Regions from separate parts of the Levilactobacillus namurensis genome, predicted to be linked through region 2. Evidence: predicted binding sites of a transcription regulator. Region 2 holds the regulator's gene; the other holds the start of a gene.

Region 1 (11,226 bases), 1.3 Mb from region 2:
CGGCCAGCTAGGGCTGGAACGCAGTGGGCACCACTTCGAGCCAAAGAGCGGTCTCGAAGCTGGGCCTTTGACTAGGGCAGCTGAGAAACGCTTCCCAAGTCAAATTTCACTGCTGAGCCCTAGCTGACCGCCCTCACGGCTCACGTTAGCGTTACATGAGCAACTGTGTCACGCAATATCGCGTACCAACGTGAGGTCCCGTCAGCCGATAGGGCCCAGCCGGTGACATTAGCGTTAGGCCAGCGGCTTTCTGGCCTTAGGCTAAGGCCGAGCTTTGAGATTCGCGCCCTTGGCGAAGCTCAAAGTCGTGCCCACTGGCGTCACGGCCCTGCCAATCGGCTGACGGGACCGGATGTTTTGACCACAAGTTAGACATTAATAGGAAAGATTTGGAAAAAGGAAGGGAGATGAGGCCCGTTAGTGGAACTGATGGAGATGAAAAGTAACGGGAAATGGGAGTAATTGTGAAATAATGGTCGAATGTCGTAATCGATTACATTCTGACCAGCCCAAGCTTTCTTGACCTTTTCATCAAAATAACCGATATGAAAACGGCTAGGCAACGTTGGGTAACGATGCTATGATGAAAGCGTTTTAAAGGTGATGACATCAGTCACGACTAACGATATAAATTTAAGCGGAATCGCGTCTCAGAATTCCGCAACCACTGGAGGTGGCAATTTTGCAACTAGGTAGCATTGAAGCGGGGGGAACCAAGTTCGTCTGTGCCGTGGGTAATGAGGATTACCGGACGCTAGATAAGGTGCGGATTCCAACGACCACGCCCGAAGAAACCTTGGACAAAACCGTCGCTTATTTCAAAAAATTTCCTGATTTAAAAGCCATTGCGATCTCATCCTTTGGCCCCATCGAACTGCGGCGGAATTCGCCAAAGTACGGGTTCATCACGGATACGCCGAAGAAGGGCTGGGCCAATACCGATTTTCTAGGACGGCTCAAGCAAGACTTCGACATCCCGATGGCCTGGACCACTGACGTGAACGGGTCAGCTTACGGTGAGTACGTGACCTCGACGCTCTTCAATGAAAAGATCAATTCATTGGTCTACTTCACGATTGGGACCGGGGTCGGTGCGGGTGCCGTAATCGACGGCAAGTTCATCGGCAGTATGGGTCACCCAGAAGTCGGCCACGTGCGCTTGAAACGTCACCCGGACGACCTGGACTTCCCAGGTATCTGCCCGTTCCACGGAGATTGCTTGGAAGGCCTGGTCAGTGGACCAACGTTTGATGCCCGGCTGGGGAAACCTGGTAAGGACGTGCCGTTGACGAATCACGTCTGGGACATCATGGCGTACTACGTGGCGCAAGCCGCTTTACAGGAAACGCTGCTACTGCGGCCAGACAAGATTGTCTTCGGTGGCGGCGTGGTCAGCGAACCCTTCTTAGTGAAGGTCCGCGCTGAGTTCGCCAAACTCTTGAACGGCTACGTGGACGTCGGTGATCTGACCGACTACATCGTGATGCCATTGGTTAAGGAGAACGGGTCCGCCACCTTAGGGGACTACGCCTTAGCCCTGAAAGAATACAACAAATAATTAGCTTTAAAAGGAGTAATTTAGTTATGAAGTCATTAGTTTTAACGGGTACCAAGAAGTTTGAAATCCAAGATCTGCCAACGCCAGAAGTTAAGCCGGACGAAGTCTTAGTCAACACCGCTTACGCGGGTATCTGTGGGACTGACCGGGCCTTATACGCCGGCTTGCCAGGTTCTGCGGACGCTGTGCCACCAATCGTATTGGGTCACGAAAACTCCGGGGTCGTTGCGGCCGTAGGTTCTGAAGTGAAGAACGTTAAGCCGGGTGACCGGGTCGTCGTAGATCCTAACATCTACTGTGGCAAGTGTGAATACTGCTTGACTGATCGTCCAGAACTCTGTGACAACTTATCCGCCGTTGGGGTTACCCGTAACGGTGGGTTGGAAGAATCCTTCACGGCACCAGAATCCGTGGTTTACCCAATTCCTGACAGTGTTTCCTTGAAGGACGCTGCCACGACGGAACCATTATCCTGTGCCGTTCACGGTGTTCAACTGTTGAAGTTGACGCCTTACCAAAAGGCTTTGGTCATCGGTGATGGCTTCATGGGTCAATTGTTCGTTCAATTGCTGGAAGCTTACGGTGTCCACCAAGTTGACTTAGCCGGTGTGATTGACGAAAAGCTGAACTTGAACAAGGAAAAGTTCAACGTTAAGAACACTTACAACACTGCTAAGGGTGACAAGATTCCAGCCGACTACGACGTGGTTATCGAAGCCGTTGGGATGCCTCAAACTCAAGAAGAAGCCGTTGAAGCCACTAAGAAGGGCGCTCAAGTTCTGATGTTTGGTGTCGGCAAGCCTGATCAACACTTCTCCATGAACACTTACGAAGTTTACCAAAAGCAACTGACCATCCAAGGGTCCTTCATCAACCCATACGCTTTCAAGGACGCTATTGCCCTGTTAGCTAGTGGTGAAGTCAACGTTGACCCATTGATCAGCCATGAAGTTGAATTGAACCAAGTTGAAGATGTCCTTGGCGGCAAGATCAAGGGTGTCAGCAAGGCGGTCGTTAAGGTCGGCGGCGAAAAGTAGTCACTGGACTGAACGACAGTCAGTAAAGGGTCGTGGTAATCGTGAAAATGACGGCAACATCTAAGCTAAGTGAGGCGCAAACTATGACGAATCAACGGACCATGTCCATGTCGAAAGCGCTGGCGTTCTTCGCCCTATCACTAGTGATCAACTCCGCCGGCAACGTGCTGACGCTGGTCACCAGTGCGAAGATCCATCCCTCGTTTTTGGGGGCGGCCTTCTGGACCGCCGCCGAAGCCAATATGGGGACGGCGTTACACTGGAACCTCTTCTGGGCGTTTCTAATCGTGGGGTTTCTGACCTCCGTGTTAAACGCCATCCTGATCCACCATTGGGAATGGAAACGGGTGATCGGCAACATGGCCTTCATGGTCCCCTTCTCCGCGTTAATCCAGGTTTTCGAGGATTTCTTCACGGGTAAGTATCCCCAACTTTACGTGGGACTGCCCGAAGCACATGGCGTGGGGATGGTGCTGTTATACGTGGCGCTGAACTTCTTAGGGGTCGCCTTCATTGCGGTCGCGATTTCCATCTACCAACGGGTCAACTTGGTCTTACACCCATCCGATGATTTGATGCAGATTCTGCGGTTCCGTTACTTCAAGGGCAACGCGACCACGGCCATGTGGGTCTCCTACGTGCCACCGTTTTTGATGGCGGTCTTTGCGGCCATCGTGACGGGTCAGATTGTTAACTTTGGGTTAGGAACGCTATTCGCCTTCCTCTTCCAAGGAAGCATTACCGGTTGGGCCGACAAAGTGGTCTTCCCACACCTGAAGCACCAAGCACTAGACGTGGGAAATACCAGTGTTATGTCTAAGGAGGAGTAACTTATGGCAGTATCAGATTACATTACGGGAGTCCAACATATCGGGATTCCATCCATCGATTTAGATAAGACGATTGCCTTTTACAAGAGCATCGGGTTCGAACAGGCGGGCCTGTTCCACAACGGCGAGAACCGCTGTGCCTTCATGCGGTTGGGCAACCTAACGATTGAGACCTGGGAAGGCGATCCAACCAACCCAGAAGCTGGGGCGATCAATCACGTTTCTCTGAACACTACGGACGTCGATAAGGCGTTCGCTGCGGCCAAAGAGCAGGGGTTGAACTTGGTCAACACCGAGATTCAATCCATCCCAACGTTCTGGGATAAGGGGATTCGCTTCTTCAACATCTTGGGACCCAATCATGAAACGATTGAGTTCTGCCAGATTCTCTAAACACGAACCGTTACTTTAAACGTTATGGCTCCGGAAATCAGTTGATGATTTCCGGAGCCATTTTTTTGGACCTACCTTAAAATAACCCAATTGTGATACCAGACGGCTGACAGTCGGGCCACCCTGCTAGTTGGCTGTTTGAGTGGCCCGATTCACTTTCAGACAGGCCCTAGTCGATAGTGGTTCTAATCAGTAATTGGGTAAGTGGTTATCCTAAGCGATGGTTAGCGGTTGTCAGTGGTTAGGCGGGGTCTCTATAGTGGAAGTAAAGAATGGAGCGGGTGTGGGATTGACCCGCTGCTAAACGTTTCTAATGGGTTGTTTCGGGGGAGTGTCATGACATGAAGAAATGGTTAACGGATATTCTACAAGGCCCGACGTTTGATGCCACGCGCCAAGCGAAGGCCGATATCGCGACGATTGGGCAGGCGGCCGGGTACCACATCATTGATATTCGCCGCTACGGGGGCCTCAAAGAGTCGAATGAGGCCCTGATGGCCCGGATTCAGGGCGCAACGGCGGGCGTGGCCCAGGGCGACTTGCTGGTCTACCAGTACCCGTCCTTGAATGACGGGCGCTACGAGGACTTCTTTATTCGCCAGATGCATCGCCGGGGAGTCCGGGTAGTGGCCCTGATTCACGACATCGAGACGTTGCGGGACCAACACGCTCCACGGTGGATTCACGAGTTTGCCTTCTTCAACCAGTGTGATGTGTTGATCGTCCACAGCGAACGGATGACGGCTTATTTGCGCCAACAGGGGGTCACTACGCCGGTAGTCTATCAGTATCTATTGGATTACTTAGATGACGGTGCAACGGGCGTCCGCCACGTGATTCAGCCGCAGGACTTCCAACGCCGAGTGGTCTTGGCGGGGAACCTACAGAAGTCGCAGTACCTGGGGGATTGGTCGGCCCAGACGCCCATCACGGTGTTTGGGGCCGCGAATCCTCAACTGACCCGGTCCCTGATGGCCAATCCGCAAGTGGACTACCGGGGCTCACGGGTCCGGCGCCAACTCTTGCGGGAGCTGCCGCCGACCTTCGGCTTAGCCTGGGACGGGAACACGGCGACTTACCGCTATAGTTCCTACACCCGCTACAACCACCCACATAAGGTTTCGATGTACCTGTCGCACGGGTTGCCGGTGATCGTCTGGAAGGAAGCGGCGGTTGCCGACCTGATTGTCCGCAACCACCTGGGATTGGCGATTGATTCGTTAGACCAACTGGATCAGGCGGTTCAACAGCTCAGTGCCGCAGATTTGGCGGCCATGTTGGCTAACGTGGCCCAGGTCGGCCAGCTGATTCGCAGCGGCTGGTTCACCCGTCAAGCTTTGGTCGCCGCTGAAGCCAAGGTCTTGGCCCCCAAGTTTACCCTGCAGGTCACGGGACCGCTGAGCCAGAAGGTCTTAAGTCGGTAAGTGACGGTGTTCAAGCGCGTCCGGCAAACGGTCGTGAGTTGGGTCGTGAGTTGGTGCGCACGAACGTTCCATCTATTCAGAGATGCTAAAAAGGAGCCTTGGCGGTTTGTCGGAGGCTCCTTTTGATGTATTAGTGTGTGATAATTTGGGCGGGCAACCGGAATTCCTCTGGGGCCATGCGGGGTTGGCGAATCCGCTCGAGTAGCCGGTCGACCGCCGTTTGGGCAATCTGGGTAATGGGTTGCTTGGCCGTGACAATGTGGTAGGGCAGAAAGTCGAACCAATCCTGGTCATCGAAGCCCCCCAGTTGAAAGGCCGGTAGTTGGAGCTCGGGGATGCGGTGGAGGACCGTGTCCATGATGGTGTTGTCCGCGGCGAAGAGGCCATCGCACCGTTGGTTGACCAACAGTTGCCGGGTCATCTGCGAGACGTTAGAGTTGTCCGTACGGGCGTTGACTTCAATGGCGGGGTCAAAGGTCATGCCGGCTTTCTGCAGGGCTCGATGATACCCCTGTAGCCGTTCAGTGGCCGTCATGGAGACAGCACTGTTGATGATACCCACGCGGGTGGCCCCCCGGTCGATCAACCGGGTGACCAGGTCTTCGGTAGCTTGGACGTTATCGACCAACACCCGGTCGAAGCGCTTGGCCTTGTGGAGGGGCATCCGGTCAACGAAGACCGCGGGGGTGCCCCCTAAACGCGTCGCGTAGTCGGTGGGACCACCGGCGCTGGTGATGATCACGCCGTCGACCCGCTTTTCTAGCATCAAGTCGAGCGCCTTAGTCTCCCGGGATAAGTGCTCGTCGGTGTTCATGATCAGCACGTCGTAACCGGCCGCATCGGCCGCGTCCTCGATGGCCCGGACGATTTGGGTGAAGAAGGCGTTTAAGATGTCGGGGATGATGACGCCCAGGGTGTGGGTGTGCTGAACACGAATGCTTCGGGCCAGACCGTTGGGGTGGTACCCCAGTTGCCGAGCCAGTTCCTGGATCCGCTGGCGGGTGTGGGCCTTGACCTGGGGACTATCGTTGAGCGCCCGGGACACCGTGGCTTCGGAGACGCCAGCTTGGGTCGCAACGTCTTTGATGGTGATTTTGTGCGACATCGTGCGCACCTCCTTTAGATAAATTTGTTTCAGTCAGTCGAAACCGGCGAGTCCCGTAGGATCGCCGGTACTGTAAGCTATCAATTCTATAGTAGCGTTAACTGGTTTTCGCCGTCAACTAATAACCATCGACTGGAGCGGGCCCTGGCGGAGTAAAAAATGGCCAGAACGGTAAAAAGTTTGAAAAAAGAGGTTGCGCGATTGTGGGGTTAAATGCTAAAATTATTACCTGTTGAGTCAGTGATGACGCAATTATTGGGCTATAGCCAAGTGGTAAGGCAACGGGTTTTGATCCCGTGATGCGCTGGTTCGAACCCAGCTAGCCCAATCAAAATCGCCGTTGAAGCCGTCGTGCTTTGACGGCTTTTTTTGTGCGCACAAATGCGGTGATGCCGGGGATGCGTGGCGAATTATAAAAACTGTAATCATTAATTTTGCGTTCCGGGCACTTTGTCACCAGCTATCGGGGGAGTCTTTGCTATACTCATACCAGCAAATAAAGGGGTGAAGAGGATGCAAGTGAGTCGTGAATGGGGACTTGGCGACGGACGCCAGGTTGTCGGCTGGTTCTTGGCAGGGGTCGTGGGATTCGGCGCTTGGGTGGTGTTCCGTCAAGTTGGTTGGTTACTGGTCAGCGGGGCCATCTGGTTACATAAGGCGTGGCTGGGCCGAAAACGGCTCTGGCATCAGCTGTTGGCGACGGTTCCTCTCAATGATCAGACCCGGGCGTTGGACCTAGGTTGTATGTCCGGGCCCTTCCATCAGCTGGCAGAGCGGCTACCAGTGGGTGGTCAGGTCACGGGGGTCGTCCCGGTGGATTTTGCCGCGCGATGCCCGGCGTTGATGTCGCGGTGGCAAGCGACTGATCGGGCCGACCGGATAACCGTTCAGGCGGCCGACCTACGAGATCTGCCCTGGCGGCCGAACCAGTTCAATCTGGTGGTCTCTAGCCTAGCACTTCACCGGGTCCAGCCCAGAGCCGGACGGTTACAGGCGCTCCAGGAGCTGAACCGGGTCCTGGCACCGGGCGGTCGCGTCTTGATCATGGACTGGGGCTTTGCCTGTGCTGAGTACCGTGAGGCCTTACAGCGCTTGGGTTACCAAGACATCCAGGTGACGGGGACCGGCTACCACGGCTGGTGGGGTGGTCCCTGGTTACCCACGCTGACGTTAACGGCGGTCAAACCGCACGAGGGGACCTTAGTCAGCTGAACGAAAAAACTCACGGGGAAAATCGAACCTTTTACCCGTAAAACGGTTAAGGTGGCAAAAACGCGTGGGACGGGTGCGTAAATCGCTAAATCTGGCTTTGTCCAGTTTAGGGGATGGTCTGAAATCTCAAAAGTCAACACCCACTTTCAAATAACTATATATTGTGTGGACTCCGGAATGGGTGCTACTATATATAGCGTAGTTTCATTTGAGATGGGAGCGATGAGAATGATGAATACGGCAACCGCTGCACCGATTACGTTATCCGCAGCATTTATCAAAGAAGTTGAACAGACGGTGACCCCCCACTGGGGCGAACTCGGGTGGGTGACGTATAAACGGACTTATGCGCGCTGGCTACCGGACCAACAACGCACCGAAGAGTGGCCGGAAACGGTCCAACGGGTGGTTGAAGGGAACATCAATCTGGACCCCCGCTTGCAGGGCGATACGGTGAGTGACCAGTTGCGCGCGGAATTGACGCAAGAAGCCCAACGGCTCTTTAAGCTGATCTATGGGCTGAGTGCCACGCCATCCGGGCGGAACCTGTGGATCTCGGGGACCAACTACCAGCACCGTAATGGTGACGCGTTGAACAACTGCTGGTTCATCGCCGTGCGGCCCCAGGCCTACGGGGACAGTCACATTATCCCCGATTACCTGCAGCCGGATCAAAAAGCGGTCTCCATGCCTTACTCCTTCATGTTCGACCAACTGATGAAGGGTGGCGGGGTCGGCTTCTCCGTAGTACCAACGAATGTGGCGCAGATTCCGGCCGTGGACCGGTCCATCGACTTGACGATTCTAATTGACGAAAACAGTCAATCGTACGCGGATTCCGTAGCCTTAGGCGCCGTGAACAAGGCGGACTGGCTGGCGACGCACGAACTGCAAGGTGCGCGGTACTACGAGCTTCCCGATACTCGGGAAGGCTGGGTACTGGCCAACGCCAATCTGATCGATGCACACTTTGATCAGACCAACCCTACGAACGCCAACCGGGTGGTGCTGGACATGTCCAACATTCGACCTAAGGATGCACCCATCAAGGGCTTTGGCGGGACCGCTTCTGGTCCGATGCCGTTAATTGAAATGTTATTTGATATCAACCAAATCTTGAACGCTAAGCAGGGCCACCGTTTGACTTCGGTGGACTGCACCGACCTCGGGAACCTGATTGGAAAGACCGTGGTGGCGGGGAACGTCCGGCGCTCAGCGGAACTGGCCTTAGGCGGTGCCGACGATGACGCGTTCATCACCATGAAGCAAGATAAGAAGCAACTCTACCATCACCGGTGGGCTTCGAACAACAGTGTGGCGGTCGACTCCGAATTCGACCATTACGGACCAATTGCGGACGCCATTGCCCAAAACGGGGAACCCGGTATCGTGAACCTCGAACTGTCCCGGCACTATGGCCGGATGGCCGATGGTTACCAGGCGGGCATCGATGACGCCGTGGAAGGGACCAACCCGTGTGGGGAAATCTCGTTGAGTAACGGGGAACCCTGCAACTTATTCGAAGTCTTCCCGGGCGTTGCGGAACAGCAAGGCTGGCAACTGGAAGACGCCTTCGAATTGGGCACTCGGTTTGCCAAGCGGGTCACCTTCAGTGATTACGATTGGGAAGTCTCGCGTAAGGCCATTCAAAAGAACCGGCGAATCGGGATCTCGATGTCCGGGATTCAAGACTGGATCTTGGATACCTTCAAGACGCGGGTGGTCACGGGCTTCAACGAAGTCAAGGACCCCGAGACGGGCAAGTTAGTGGCCCAACCCATCTATAACCAGGCCGCCGTTAAGCGGGTGGACGCCCTCTACCACGCCGTTGTGGCAGCCGACCAAGCCTACTCGGACGACCTGGGATGCCAGCCGTCGATCAAGCACACCACGGTGAAGCCATCCGGGACCGTTGCTAAGTTAGCGGGGGTTTCCGAAGGGATGCACTTCCACTACGCAGGTTACCTGATTCAACGGATTCGGTTCCAGGAATCCGACCCCTTACTGCCCGCTTTGGCGGCTTGTGGTTACCATATCGAACCGGACGTTTACACCAAGAACACCATGTGCGTTGAATTCCCGGTCAAGGCGGCGAACGCGGACGACCCTAACTTTGCTTCGGCGGGGAACGTGTCGATTGCGGAACAGTTCGCGACCCAGGCCTTCTTACAAACGTACTGGTCCGATAATGCGGTCAGCTGTACCGTGACCTTCCAGCCTAATGAAGCGGGGGAGATTGCGGACTTACTGACGCAATACCGGCACACCACCAAGTCAACGTCGCTCTTGCCATACAGTGGCAGTGGCTTCAAGCAAGCGCCGAAGGAACCCATCGATGTTCAGACCTACCAGGCTAAGTGCGCGGAGATCACGGGCGACGTGGCCCAGGTCTTTGACCAGCAGAACAACCACCACGACCAGAAGGATATCGAGTTAGTCGACCAATCCGACTGTGCCGGTGGGGCCTGCCCAATTCGGTAGGAGGCCAGTATGAAAATTTATACCCGCGTCGGCGACCAGGGGATGACCAAGCAGATCAGTGGCCGGATGGTTGCGAAGACGGATGCCCAAATTGTCGCGCTAGGTGACCTCGACGAACTCGAGTCCTGGTTGGGCAACGTGGTCGCAATTATGGGGAACACCCACACCGCCGAACGGCAGGAGTTGCAGGATATTCAACGGAAGCTCTACGACTTGCAAGCCGATATTAGTGTTAAACGCCACCAGGTTATGGTGCCGGCCGATACCACGCATTTAGAGACCCGCATCGACCAGCTAACGGCGGAGGTGCCAGTGCTTAAGGCGTTCATCTTACCTGGTGGGACGCCGACTGGTGCGGCCTTGCAGTACGCCCGTACCGTGGCGCGCCGGGCGGAGCGGTCCGTGGTTCGCTTGAATCAAGAACACCCGCTGGAACCAGCCATCCTGACTTATTTGAATCGCTTGTCCGACTTTCTGTTCGCCTTGGCCCGCGCCATGAATTGGCGCGAGGGCTACCAGGAAGTTCCCAGTAAACCAACTAAAGCATAAGCTGATGACCGACCGACCCGTTCTGGGCTGGTCGGTCTTTTTATGGTACGATGAAAGCGGTAACAAACGCGATATTAAAGGAGTGTTTCGAAAATGACGACTAAAATTATTCTGGATTGTGACCCGGGCCACGACGATGCGCTGGCCATGATGCTGGCGTTGACCAATCCCGAAATCGAGCTGTTGGCAGTGACGACTTCGGCGGGGAACCAGACGCCGGAAAAGACGTTGAATAACGCCATGCGTTTACTGACCCTGATGCACCACCAGGAGATCCCCGTGGCGGGAGGTAACCGGACGCCCCTCTTGAAGCCGTTGGAAACGGCCGGTAACGTGCACGGTAAGTCCGGCCTAGACGGCGCCGACCTACCCGACCCTGACTTTGCCGTACAGCCCCTGACCGCGATTGAGCTCATCGCGCAGACGTTGCGGGAGAGTACCACGCCGGTGACGTTGGTGGTTACGGGTCCCATGACCAACATTGCGTTGTTCCTGCGGGTTTATCCGGAATTGAAGACTAAAATTGCCCAGATTGTTTACATGGGTGGAGCCATGGGATTGGGGAATTGGACGCCATCCGTGGAGTTCAACATCTACGTCGACCCCGAGGCGGCCAAAATCGTGATGAACGCGGGGA
Region 2 (11,226 bases):
TTATACGCAATATCTGGTTATTTTACCACCCATGGTGTTCACGAACCGCACCGCCGCCACCTAAGACCCATGGGCCATCTTAGCGACTGTTCTTGGCGACCCGCAAAAATAAAAAAGACCCCGCTGAAAGTCAGCGAAGTCTTTTCATCGACTGAAATTAAGCAGCCAATGCTTGCTTAGCTTGGTCAGCTAAAGCAGTGAAGGCAGCTGCATCGTTCACAGCTAAGTCGGCTAACATCTTCCGGTTAACATCAATGTTGGCTAACTTCAAACCGTGCATCAACTTGCTGTAGCTCAGACCGTTCATCCGGGCTGCGGCGTTGATCCGGGCAATCCAAAGCTTACGGAAGTTACGCTTCGTAGCTTTACGGTCACGGAAGGAGTATTGGTAACCCTTCCGAACTTGGTCCTTAGCAACCTTGAATAAACGGTGCTTGGAGCCCCGGTAACCCTTAGCTAACTTTAAAACTTTCTTACGACGTGCGCGTGTAACATTACCGCCTTTAACTCGTGGCATAATCTTTTCCTCCTAAATCAATTCAAACATTATGGGGACGATTCATCGTCCACCCGAAATTTTAACGACCGAATACCCGAGAATTACTTTTGTAATAAGCTCCGGTAAGTCTTGATAGTCGTTTGATCCATCATCCGGGTCCCACGAAGGTTCCGGCGTTGCTTCTTGGTCTTACCGTGGAAACGGTGAGACGTGTAAGCATTAGCACTCTTGATACCGCCCTTAGCAGTTACTTTGAAACGCTTGGCTGCAGCGCGGTTAGTCTTCATCTTTGGCATAGTACGAAAAATCCTCCTTAAGTTCGTAGCCGAAGCTACACAATCAACTCTTACTTTTTCTCAATGGGTGAGAGCATCAAAAACATGCTCCGACCATCCATCTTTGGCCGTTGTTCAACCGTTGCCACGTCAGAAGTTTCTTCTGCCATGCGATTGAGTACTTCGCGACCAATGTCTTTATGGGTAATGGCCCGACCCTTGAACCGGATTGAGACCCGAACCTTTTCACCCTTAGTCAAGAACTTCTTAGCGTTCTTCAACTTAAAGTTAAAGTCGTTGGTATCAATGGTAGGACTCAGACGCACTTCCTTAACACTGACCACTTTTTGCTTTTTCCGAGCTTCGCGTTGCTTCTTCTGCAACTCGAACCGGTACTTCCCGTAATCCATGATCCGGGCTACGGGTGGCTTAGCTTTCGGTGCAACCAAAACTAAATCGAGGTTGGCGTCTTCAGCGATCTGTAATGCATCGCGCTTGGACTTGATTCCTAATTGGTCACCGTTATCGGCAATCAACCGAACTTCGCGTGCGCGAATCCCCTCGTTGACAATCGTGTCGTTTGCTATGGTAATCCACCTCCAAAATAATCTTGAGAACCACATGAGACAAAAAATGCGGGAACCTTTGATGAAAATCAAACGGCTCCCGCAAGAAATTCCATTCTAAAGAACGGAACTAACGTGCATATCCAGCCCAGCAACTTAGTCACAAGGCGAGAAGCGGTAGCCTCTGCTTAATTTCTCAACTTAACCATCATATCAGGACCAGTTGCGGATGTCAACTGCTTTTCCCAAAACAATGGCTAATCGTCAACCTAGCTTCATCCACCGACCGGTGAACTAGTCTTGGTCTAACTTCTTTTCAACTTGGCTTTCTTCACCCGTGCTGTCTCCATCACGACTGTAGGATGCAATGTCGTCCAGAATTTCCTTCATGAAGTCGGCACTGCTCATGGATTGCGCATCGTCTTCCCCGTACTTCCGTACAGATACACTGCCGTTAGCCATTTCTTGTTCCCCAACCACTAACGTGTATGGAATCTTGTGCGTTTGGGCATCCCGAATCAGGTAACCCATCTTTTCGCCCCGCTTGTCGACGTTGACCCGAATGTTCGCAGCCTTCATCTCAGCAGCTAGCTTATCCGCGTAAGCACCATGCTTTTCTTCGGAAACAGGGATAATCGTGACTTGCTTAGGTGCCAACCAGGTTGGGAAGGCGCCCTTGTAGATTTCAGTCAGGTAAGCCGTGAACCGTTCCATCGTGGAAACCAAACCACGGTGAATCATCACTGGACGGTGTTCTTCACCATCAGCACCGATGTAGTGCAGGTCGAACCGTTCTGGCAACATGAAGTCTAATTGAATCGTGGATAACGTTTCTTCGTTCCCCAGAGCCGTCTTAGTCTGGACGTCCAGCTTAGGACCGTAGAAGGCCGCTTCCCCTTCAGCCTCAACGTAGTCAAGACCTAAGTCGTCCATGGCACCCTTCAACATGGTTTGTGCCTTGTTCCACATCTCGTCATCGGCGAAGTACTTTTCAGTGTTCTTAGGATCCCGGTAGCTTAACCGGAACGTGTAATCGTTGATATCGAAGTCAGCGTAAACCTGAACCATCAACTTCAAGATGCGCTTGAATTCGTCTTGAATCTGGTCTGGCGCCACGAACGTGTGCCCATCGTTCAAGGTCATTTCACGAACCCGTTGCAGACCACTCAGGGCACCTGACTTTTCGTAACGGTGCATCATCCCTAATTCGGCAATCCGCAATGGCAGTTCCCGGTAAGAACGGATGTGGTGGTTGTAAATCTGAATGTGGCTTGGGCAGTTCATTGGCCGTAATTCCAATTGTTCGCCATCACCCATGTCCATTGGTGGGAACATGTCTTCCCGGTAGTGGGCCCAGTGACCAGATTGCTTGTATAAGTCCAGGTTAGCCAGAACTGGCGTGTAAACGTGTTGGTAACCGTTGGCCACTTCCTTGTCGATGATGTAACGTTCAATCGTCCGCCGAATCGTGGCACCATTTGGCATCCAGTAAGGTAAGCCGGCTCCCACCTTCGGGTCAACGAAAAACAGGTCCAGTTGATTCCCGATAACTCGGTGATCCCGCTCGCGGGCTTCTTGCCGCCGTGCTAAGTCAGCCTTTAAATCAGCTTCCTTGTAGAAGGCCGTCCCGTAGATCCGTTGCAGCATTGGGTTCGAAGACTTGCCTTGCCAGTAGGCACCGGCAACTGACAGGAACTTGAACTGCTTAACGTCCTTGGTGTTCGCCAATTGGGCGCCATCACTTAAGACTTGGTAGTCTCCAATCTGTAAGAAAGGCACTTGGTCGCCGTCAATGGCGTTGATCAGAGCCGTACTGAACTGATCATCCTTGACCGTTGCCAAAGCATCAGCCTTGCTCAAAGCGACCCGCTTGATGTCCAAGTGGTCCTTGACCAACTTGTCCACGATGACTGCTAAGGCATCCAACTCGTCAACGCTGACTTGTTGGTCATCCTTATCCGTATCGACGTAAAAGCCGTCATCGTCAGCGCTAACTTCACCCAAGCGAATAGCTGGGAATTCCTTCTTCAAGGCAATCCGCAGCAAAGCCGCCGTGGTGTTCCGCAGAACTGCTAAGCCGTCTGCATCACTCTTCGTCACGATTTCGATGTCACCGTCACCCTTCAGTGGGGTCAGGTAATCAACCAGTTCACCGTTGTACTTTGCCGCAACGGCTTTCTTGGCTAAGCTAATGGAAATGGATTCGGCGACGTCAGCTGGCGTCGTCCCTTCAGCAAAGGATTGAACCTTGCCGTCAGGGAACTTAATTGAAATTTCTGCCATGGTATGATCTCCCTTGTGTGTTTTGAGCAGTCAACGCAAAAAGTCCCCAGCATCCATTAAGGACACTGGGGACGTCTAATTAACGTGGTTCCACCCGATATTCTTCACGAGACTACGCCCGTGAACTCTAATCGTCGATAACGGAACGAACCGGCCAGAAATTTTCCTTCTGACAGCTGCGAAAGCGGTAATGCATTGGGCCGACTAAGGAAACTTCCAATCTAGGTTTCCTCTTCCTGGAGACGAACCACAATGCATCGTATCTCTCGTCTTAGCTTTTAATTGGCTTCAAGGACTATTAAACACTCGCAGCCAAAAGTTGTCAAGCGGTAACCTCAAATTTATTGCGGCCGGCGGTTGACCCCTACCATGGTGATCTCCCGTGATAAAAACCGAATCCGTTGCATTAACCGTTGCGCTTTAAGAGGTTCGTCATCCCCGCGCGATGAGATCCGCAGGTGTTCGTTCTCCAACTGAGCCATCGAGAAATTCGAACTAAAGAACGTCGGTAACTCTTCTTGCATCCGGTACTCCAAAATAACGCCTAAGATATCATCCCGGACCCACGCTGACATGGCATCCGCGCCAATGTCATCGATCATTAATACCGGGGCGCGCTTCAACGCGTCCAACTTATCCCCAACGCCGTTCTGGGCAATCGCGTTCTTCATCTCCACCGCAAAACTCGGAAAGTGAACTAACGTGCTGGAGAAGCCATCGTTGGCCAGCTGATTGGCAATCGCCGCTAAGAGGTAGGTCTTGCCCACTCCAAAACTACCGGCCAAGTATAGGGCCTGGTGACGCCGATGAGGACTCGCCTCGTAGGTCTCGATGAAGTCATAAGCGGCCATCAGGGCCTCCATCCGCTCTTCATCGTGGTCAAAGTTATCGAGCTGTGCGTTCCGAATATCCTTAGGCATCGCTATCGACCGGACTCGTTGCCGCAACTGCTGCTGGGCCTGCTTTTCTTGGGTGGCCTTAGTCGGAACATAGGCCACATCGATCAGGTGATTCGAGACAATCAATTGCGGTTCATACCCCGCCGCAAACGTTTCGCCACCTTGTGCCACCTTGGCCCGTTCGCTCACGAATTCATAGAGTTTAGCTGCCGAGCGGTCCAAAACGTCTTCCGCCAACTCCGCCTTATGGTCGTGATAAAACTGCTGGACCGTCTGGTCGGCATAGACCTTGGCCATTAGCTGGCGGTAATTTGCATTCAGGTGTCGCTGGCTCATCAGCTGTTGCATGGCTTTACTGACATCTTCCATCAGGAATCCTCCTTCCCAGAACGCCGTTGCTTAAATCGGGCAATTCGGGCGTTAAGTTTTTGTTTTTGTTGATCCGATAACTGCGGTTGCTTAGCCGCCTTAGTGGCCGCGGGCGCCTTAGCCCATTCCGGTAACGTCTCCTTGACCGTCGTGGCGTTCCGACGAGAGCCCGTTGCCCGTGAGCGCGGCTGCTTAGCTGCCTGCTGTCGCTCCCGAATCTTCACGACCGCCTGTTGAGGGGTCGCGACCTTCGATTGACTCCAATCATTGGCAATCGTATCCAGCAACGCCTTATTCAGGGTCGGGCGTTCCTCGTCCACCAAGACGTGGTACACCATCATGTTCAGAACGCCTTGGGAAAAGAGTTGCCGGCCCACTAGGTCACGAATGATACGTTGTTCTCCCGAGGTCACAAAGCCCCCCGTTTGCTGCTTAATGGCTTCCAGAAAGTTTGCCGGAGTCATCTGACTGGCCATCTGAAGCACCGTCTGCTCGGCCGTCGACTTAACTGCAGCCGGGGTCGGTGTCGGGGAGGCCGGCGATTGAACCGGTTGGCCCGGATGTTGCTGTTCGAAGTGGCGGGCAACTACCCGCTTAAAGCGTTCCGGGTCAAACGCGTTCGTGGCCAGGTCAGTGGCCTCGCCAATGTAACGGGCCATGGTTGGCTCGTCTAACCCATAAGTCACATGTTCAGTAACCAGTAATTCCCGGTAGGGTTGCAAGGCCTGGGCATCCACGTAAGACCGTTTTAAGATTTCACCCAGCAAGTGAAAATCAAAGTCCGTTGCTGGCGAATCCACAGCCGGTTCAGCCGGCTTAGCCGTTATCTGGTGTCGCCCGGCCGTCACGGCAGCGGGCAACTGACTGAGCTCGTGGCCATCCACGTGAAAGACTTCCAAAAAATTCTTAGTAATGTCCTGTTCATCGGCAGCGGGCGTCACAACTGTCGCCGTGGCCAACAAGGTCTGATAGCTCTCCTCACCGAGCACCCCCAGTAATTGAACGCTTAAGAGATCATCGTTAAAGAAGCGCGCAGGCGTTAACGGGGCGCGTAACGTGTAGCAAAAGGTGGTCAAATCGTTAGCCGTCTTCACCGTCGTTGTCAGTAACCCTGTGGCTTCCAAGCGCAACCGTGCGGCGTACAAGTGCTCTAGATCAATGCCTAATCCGGCTAACAACCGGCCGTGCCGGTGCAATTGTTCGCGTTCCGGTAGCCAAAAGAGGCTGCTGTATAACGCAGCAGCCACTGGACCAATAATGGGTTGATAGAGTTGCGTCAAGGTCTGCCAACTCTGATCCGTCACGCGATCAGCCAGTCGAACCACGAACCCTGTTCGGGGGGTCAATTGATGCCAAGAATCCTCCATCCGTTATCTCGCCTCACTTTAGTCCTTTTTCGGCTTGGATTTACCCTGTTTCAGCTTATCCTTATCCAAGATATCCTTCAGTTCGTTGAAGAAAACCCCCGTATCCTTAAACTGCCGGTAAACACTCGCAAACCGAATATAGGCAATTTCGTCAACGTCGACCAACCGGTTCATGACGTATTCCCCAATGACCTGGCTGGAAATTTCATTGACGCCTAACGCCCGAATCTTATTTTCAACCTCATCAACAATTTGGGTCATGGCGTCCATACCCACCGGACGTTTTTCGGCCGAGCGAATAATTCCCCGTAAAATCTTTTCTCGATTGAACTCTTCCCGAGTCCCGTTCTTCTTAATCACCAGGAGCGGTGTGACTTCCACGCGCTCAAACGTCGTGAACCGAAAGCCGCAGCTCTCGCACTCCCGACGGCGGCGAATCACGCGACCATCGTCAGTCGGACGACTGTCGACGACTCGTGACCCGTTATGATGACAGTGCGGACACTGCATAGTTGGTCACCTCATTTTACCTGATTCGTTTTTCCAAATTTATTCATGTCAAGCCATTTTACCACTTGTTGGCGTGTTTGGGTAATGTCCCCGTCGTTATCAATGACCACGTCCGCAGCCGCAATCTTTTGAGCCAAGGGCCACTGACGGTCAATTCTGGCTTGGGCATCCGCTGCGGTATACCCGTTGCGAGCCATTAACCGTTGCTTCTGGTGCGGGGCACTGGTGGCCACCACCATCACATGATCGACCAGCTTTTGCAGATAGCCCACCTCAAACAGCGTAGGCGCATCCACCATCACTACCGGCACTTTTCGCGCGCGGTAAGCCGCCAGTTGCCGGCGAATCTCATCCCGAATCAACGGGGTGGTAATGGCATTGAGTCGTTGTAATTGGGACGAATCATGAAAGACCAACTGGCCCAGCTTAGCCCGGTTCAACGTCCCGTCGGCCTGCAAGTAATCGGGCCCAAACGCAGCGCTGATTTGCTGTAATCCCGGGGTGCCCAGCGCAACGACTTGACGGGCAATCGTATCCGCATCAATGACCGGAATCTCTGCCTGCTTTAACCAGGCGCTCACCGTAGACTTCCCCGTCGCAATGCCACCCGTGAGTCCCCAGACTTCAGTCATCGGTCAAGACCCCCTGGGCATCGGGTGGCAACGGTTGACAATGGGGACAGAAATGGGTTCCCCGCTGAGCAACCTTGATCTTCACGATTTCGGTTCCGCACCGCTCACAAGGCTCACCCTCGTGGCCGTAAACGTGCAGGTCATTTTGGAAATGCCCCGCATCCCCAAAAGCCGTCGAGAACGAATGGACCGTGGTGCCGTGGCCCGCAATCGCCCTTTGAATCTCGTCAATGATTGCTTGCCGTAACGTCACCAACTGGTCCTTGGTTAACGTGTCCACTGGCGTCAATGGGTTGATTTTTGACAACCACAGCACTTCGTCAGCATAGATATTCCCCAACCCAGCGATTCGGGATTGATCCAGTAAGAAGGGCTTGATAATCTTATGCGACTTTCCAAAAATTTGCTGCATGTAAGCCAGCGTCAGGGTCGCTTCGGTCGGTTCAGGCCCCATCTTTCCCAGTGACGGTAAGGCTTCCGCTTCGGTCCCCGTCGGAACCAGCCGCATCCGGCCAAACTTCCGGGTATCCGTGTAGCGGAGTTCACGGTTATCGGTCAGGTGAAAAATCACGTGCGTGTGCTTCGTGACCGGACTGCCCTCGGGCTGAACGTCATACTTTCCTTCCATCCGCAGATGGGACACCATCGTCAGCTGACCACTGAACCGGAAGAGTAAATACTTTCCCCGGCGATCGATCTTTTCAATTTTGCGACCGATCAATTCGGCCGTAAACACTTCGGCATCCGGCGTCACCATCTTAGGGTAAAGGACCTCCACGTGATCAATCGTGGCGCCCCCCACTAACTGGGTCAGGCCCCGCCGAACCGTTTCAACTTCTGGTAATTCTGGCATCTTATCGCCCTTTCTCTGACTAGCTTAACCGCTTCTTACCCGTTATCTGGCTACTTCAAATCGTACCAGGTCGGACCCGCATGACTTTCAACCTTCAACGGAATCTCTAGCTTCACTGCCGAATCCATGATCTTCGGCACTAACTTAGCCAGCGTTGGAATCTCTTCGGCCGGCGCCTCAAAGATCAACTCATCGTGAACCTGTAACAACATGGTGGCTTGCATCCCCTGCAAGGCTTTCTCCATGTGAATCATCGCAATCTTAATAATATCAGCTGCACTACCTTGAATAGGTGTATTCATCGCCGTCCGTTCCGCAAAGGAGCGTTGGTTAAAGTTCCGCGAGTTAATGTCTGGCAGATAACGCCGCCGGTGGGCAATCGTCTCGACATACCCCTGATCATGGGCGACCTGCACCATGTGTTCCGTGTAGGCTTTAACACCCGGGTACTCTTCGAAGTAGGTCTCGATAAATTGCTTAGCCTGCTTCCGGGAAATCCCAATGTTTTGGGACAGACCGAAGTCACTAATGCCGTAGACGATGCCGAAATTGACCGCCTTGGCTTGACGCCGAATATTCGGCGTCACTTCTTGGTCCGGCCCCAGCTTAAAGATTCGCCGGGCCGTTGCCGCGTGAATGTCTTCACCCTCCCGGAACGCTTCTTGCATGTTCGCATCGTGACTCATGTGAGCCAAGACTCGCAGTTCAATCTGCGAATAGTCTGAAGAGAAGATCTGCCAGCCCGGATGGCGTGGAACAAAGGCCTTCCGAATTGCTTTCCCCTCTTCCGTCCGCACAGGAATGTTTTGCAAGTTCGGGTCGACCGACGAGAGCCGTCCCGTCTGCGTTAACGTCTGCAAGTACCGCGTGTGAACCTTGTGGTCAGTGGGATTGATCACTTTTAGAAGTCCCTCGACATAGGTCGATTGAATCTTCGCAATCTTTCGGTACTTCAGAATGTTCTCAGCGATGGGTGCGTCCGCGGCCAGTTTTTCTAGGACGCCTACCGCCGTTGAATACCCCGTCTTGGTCTTCTTCAACACGGGCAGGTGCATCTTTTCGAATAGGATGTGGCCCAGTTGCTTAGGCGAACCAATGTTGAACTCTTCACCCGCTTCTTGGTAAATCGTTTGCTCAATCTCGGCTAGCTGTTCGCTAAATTTACTGCCCATTGCCCGTAACTCGTCGGCATCGACCGTGATGCCTTCGATTTCCATCCGTGCTAAGACGAAGGCCATGGGGCGTTCAATCTGACGATACAGCTCCGCCTGGTCATTTTCTTCTAGATCTTTAAACAAGGTCTGTTTCAACCGGGCAATCGCTTGTGCCTTTCGGGCTAAATGTTTGAAGAACACCGTATCATCCGTCGGAATAGCACGCTTAGCTCCCCGACCATACACGTCTTCATCCGTCTCTACCTGGTCATACCCGTGTTCTGCGGCAACCCGTCCCAAGTCATTGCTATTGTCGTAAGTGTTCAGCAGGTACGAGCAGAGTAATAGGTCACCATCCACACCGGCCAGCGTGATGCCTAACCGGTTCAACCCGACATAGGTCCGTTTGGCATCAAAGACCTTTTTGGCAACCTGTGCATTCTCCAACAGCTGCTTAAGGGGCGCCATCTGTAACAACGAAACGTCTCGACTGACCCACCAGTGGTCATCGTGACCGATAACAAAGCCCGCAAACTTGGCCAGATGATAATTGTCCCCATCCATTTCTAGGTAGAAGGCACACTCATCCGTCACCTGGACATCCGCCAGGTTATCGGCTGTTAAGACCGTATACGCAATGGCTTTCAAACCAGGGGTCGCAGAAGGCGTCACGCCATCCACCGACATCCCCTGTAAGAACTTACGAAAGCCCATCTGTTGGTAAAACGCGATCAAGGCATCTCGATCAGGCCCCGCATAGGTTAGGTCCCCTAAGATCAGATCGACCGGTGCGTCTCGATTAATCGTGGCCAGTTTTTTCGACAAGAAGGCTTGGTCCTTATCGGCCACCAGATGTTCCTTAAGTTTCTTCGCCGTAATCTCATCAATGTGGTCATAGACGCCCTCAACGCTACCGTATTGGTCGATGAGGTCAACCGCACGCTTAGGGCCAACCCCTGTAACCCCCGGGTAATTATCTGAATTATCGCCTTGAAGGCCCTTGATATCAATAATCTGTTCCGGGGTCACGCCCATCTTTTCTTTCACGTAAGCGGGCGTGTACCGTTCTATTTCGCTGACCCCTTTTTTAGAGATGGCCACGGTGGTATGGTCGTTGGCCAACTGGGTCAGATCCCGATCTCCCGTTACGATGGTGATCGTGAAACCAGCCGCCTCCGCGCGCTTAGCCGTCGTCCCAATAATGTCGTCAGCTTCATAGTTCGGCAGTTCGTAGGTCTTGATTCCCCGAGCCTCTAATAATTTCTTCAGGTATGGGAACTGTTCAGACAGCTCCGGTGCGGTCTTCGCACGGCCCCCCTTATAATCGTCATACATTTTGGTCCGAAACGTGACCTTACCGGCATCAAAGGCCACTAACGCATGTGTCGGTTGAACCTTATCCAGCATGGTCTCTAACATCGTGTTGAAGCCATAAATGGCGTTCGTGTGTAACCCATCCCCATTGGTAAACCGACCTAATGAGGTGTACAGGGCAAAAAAGGCTTTAAACGCAACACTGTTGCCATCGATCAATAACAATCGTTTCTCCGCCATAGTGGGCTCCTTCCACGCGACAGCTCTTCTGTCGCGTTCGTCTATTCTGGGTCTATTTTACCAAAAAACGCGTCAAATCCGAAACAAAACCTAGGGAAAGCCCCAGTGAATGGGGCAAAAATCAGTAAGCTGGGAGAAATTAGCGTCGGTTCCGGTAGTCTGCTTGCTTTTGAGTCATTGTGCCAAGTCAATCCTCGGCTCACGAAGCACTAATGCTGCCCAAATTCAGCCTGACTGCCGTTGACCTGCTCATCTCCAGACAAGC

What was found. The regulator NrdR, encoded in region 2, represses ribonucleotide reductase genes. The targets are predictions, from matches to a motif close to ACACNATATATNGTGT.
Region 1: nrdJ (ribonucleoside-triphosphate reductase, adenosylcobalamin-dependent) is a predicted target of NrdR. The motif match lies at 7,711-7,726, and genes of this name have one in related genera.

What each region holds. Positions count from the first base shown of each region.
Region 1 covers NZ_CP134159.1:2,563,918-2,575,143, reverse strand. Annotated here, with positions in the region: gene scrK (fructokinase ScrK) at 683-1,558, shown strand; gene RIN67_RS12205 (zinc-dependent alcohol dehydrogenase family protein) at 1,585-2,595, shown strand; gene RIN67_RS12200 (hypothetical protein) at 2,643-3,425, shown strand; gene RIN67_RS12195 (VOC family protein) at 3,429-3,818, shown strand; gene RIN67_RS12190 (hypothetical protein) at 4,160-5,242, shown strand; gene RIN67_RS12185 (LacI family DNA-binding transcriptional regulator) at 5,373-6,347, opposite strand; tRNA gene RIN67_RS12180 (tRNA-Gln) at 6,604-6,675, shown strand; gene RIN67_RS12175 (class I SAM-dependent methyltransferase) at 6,861-7,559, shown strand; gene nrdJ (ribonucleoside-triphosphate reductase, adenosylcobalamin-dependent) at 7,791-10,040, shown strand; gene RIN67_RS12165 (cob(I)yrinic acid a,c-diamide adenosyltransferase) at 10,050-10,589, shown strand; gene rihA (pyrimidine-specific ribonucleoside hydrolase RihA) at 10,683-11,226, shown strand, end outside.
Region 2 covers NZ_CP134159.1:1,144,329-1,155,554, reverse strand. Annotated here, with positions in the region: gene rplT (50S ribosomal protein L20) at 158-517, opposite strand; gene rpmI (50S ribosomal protein L35) at 601-795, opposite strand; gene infC (translation initiation factor IF-3) at 846-1,397, opposite strand; gene thrS (threonine--tRNA ligase) at 1,635-3,623, opposite strand; gene dnaI (primosomal protein DnaI) at 3,965-4,891, opposite strand; gene RIN67_RS05505 (replication initiation and membrane attachment family protein) at 4,891-6,258, opposite strand; gene nrdR (transcriptional regulator NrdR) at 6,277-6,768, opposite strand; gene coaE (dephospho-CoA kinase) at 6,780-7,400, opposite strand; gene mutM (bifunctional DNA-formamidopyrimidine glycosylase/DNA-(apurinic or apyrimidinic site) lyase) at 7,393-8,253, opposite strand; gene polA (DNA polymerase I) at 8,304-10,961, opposite strand.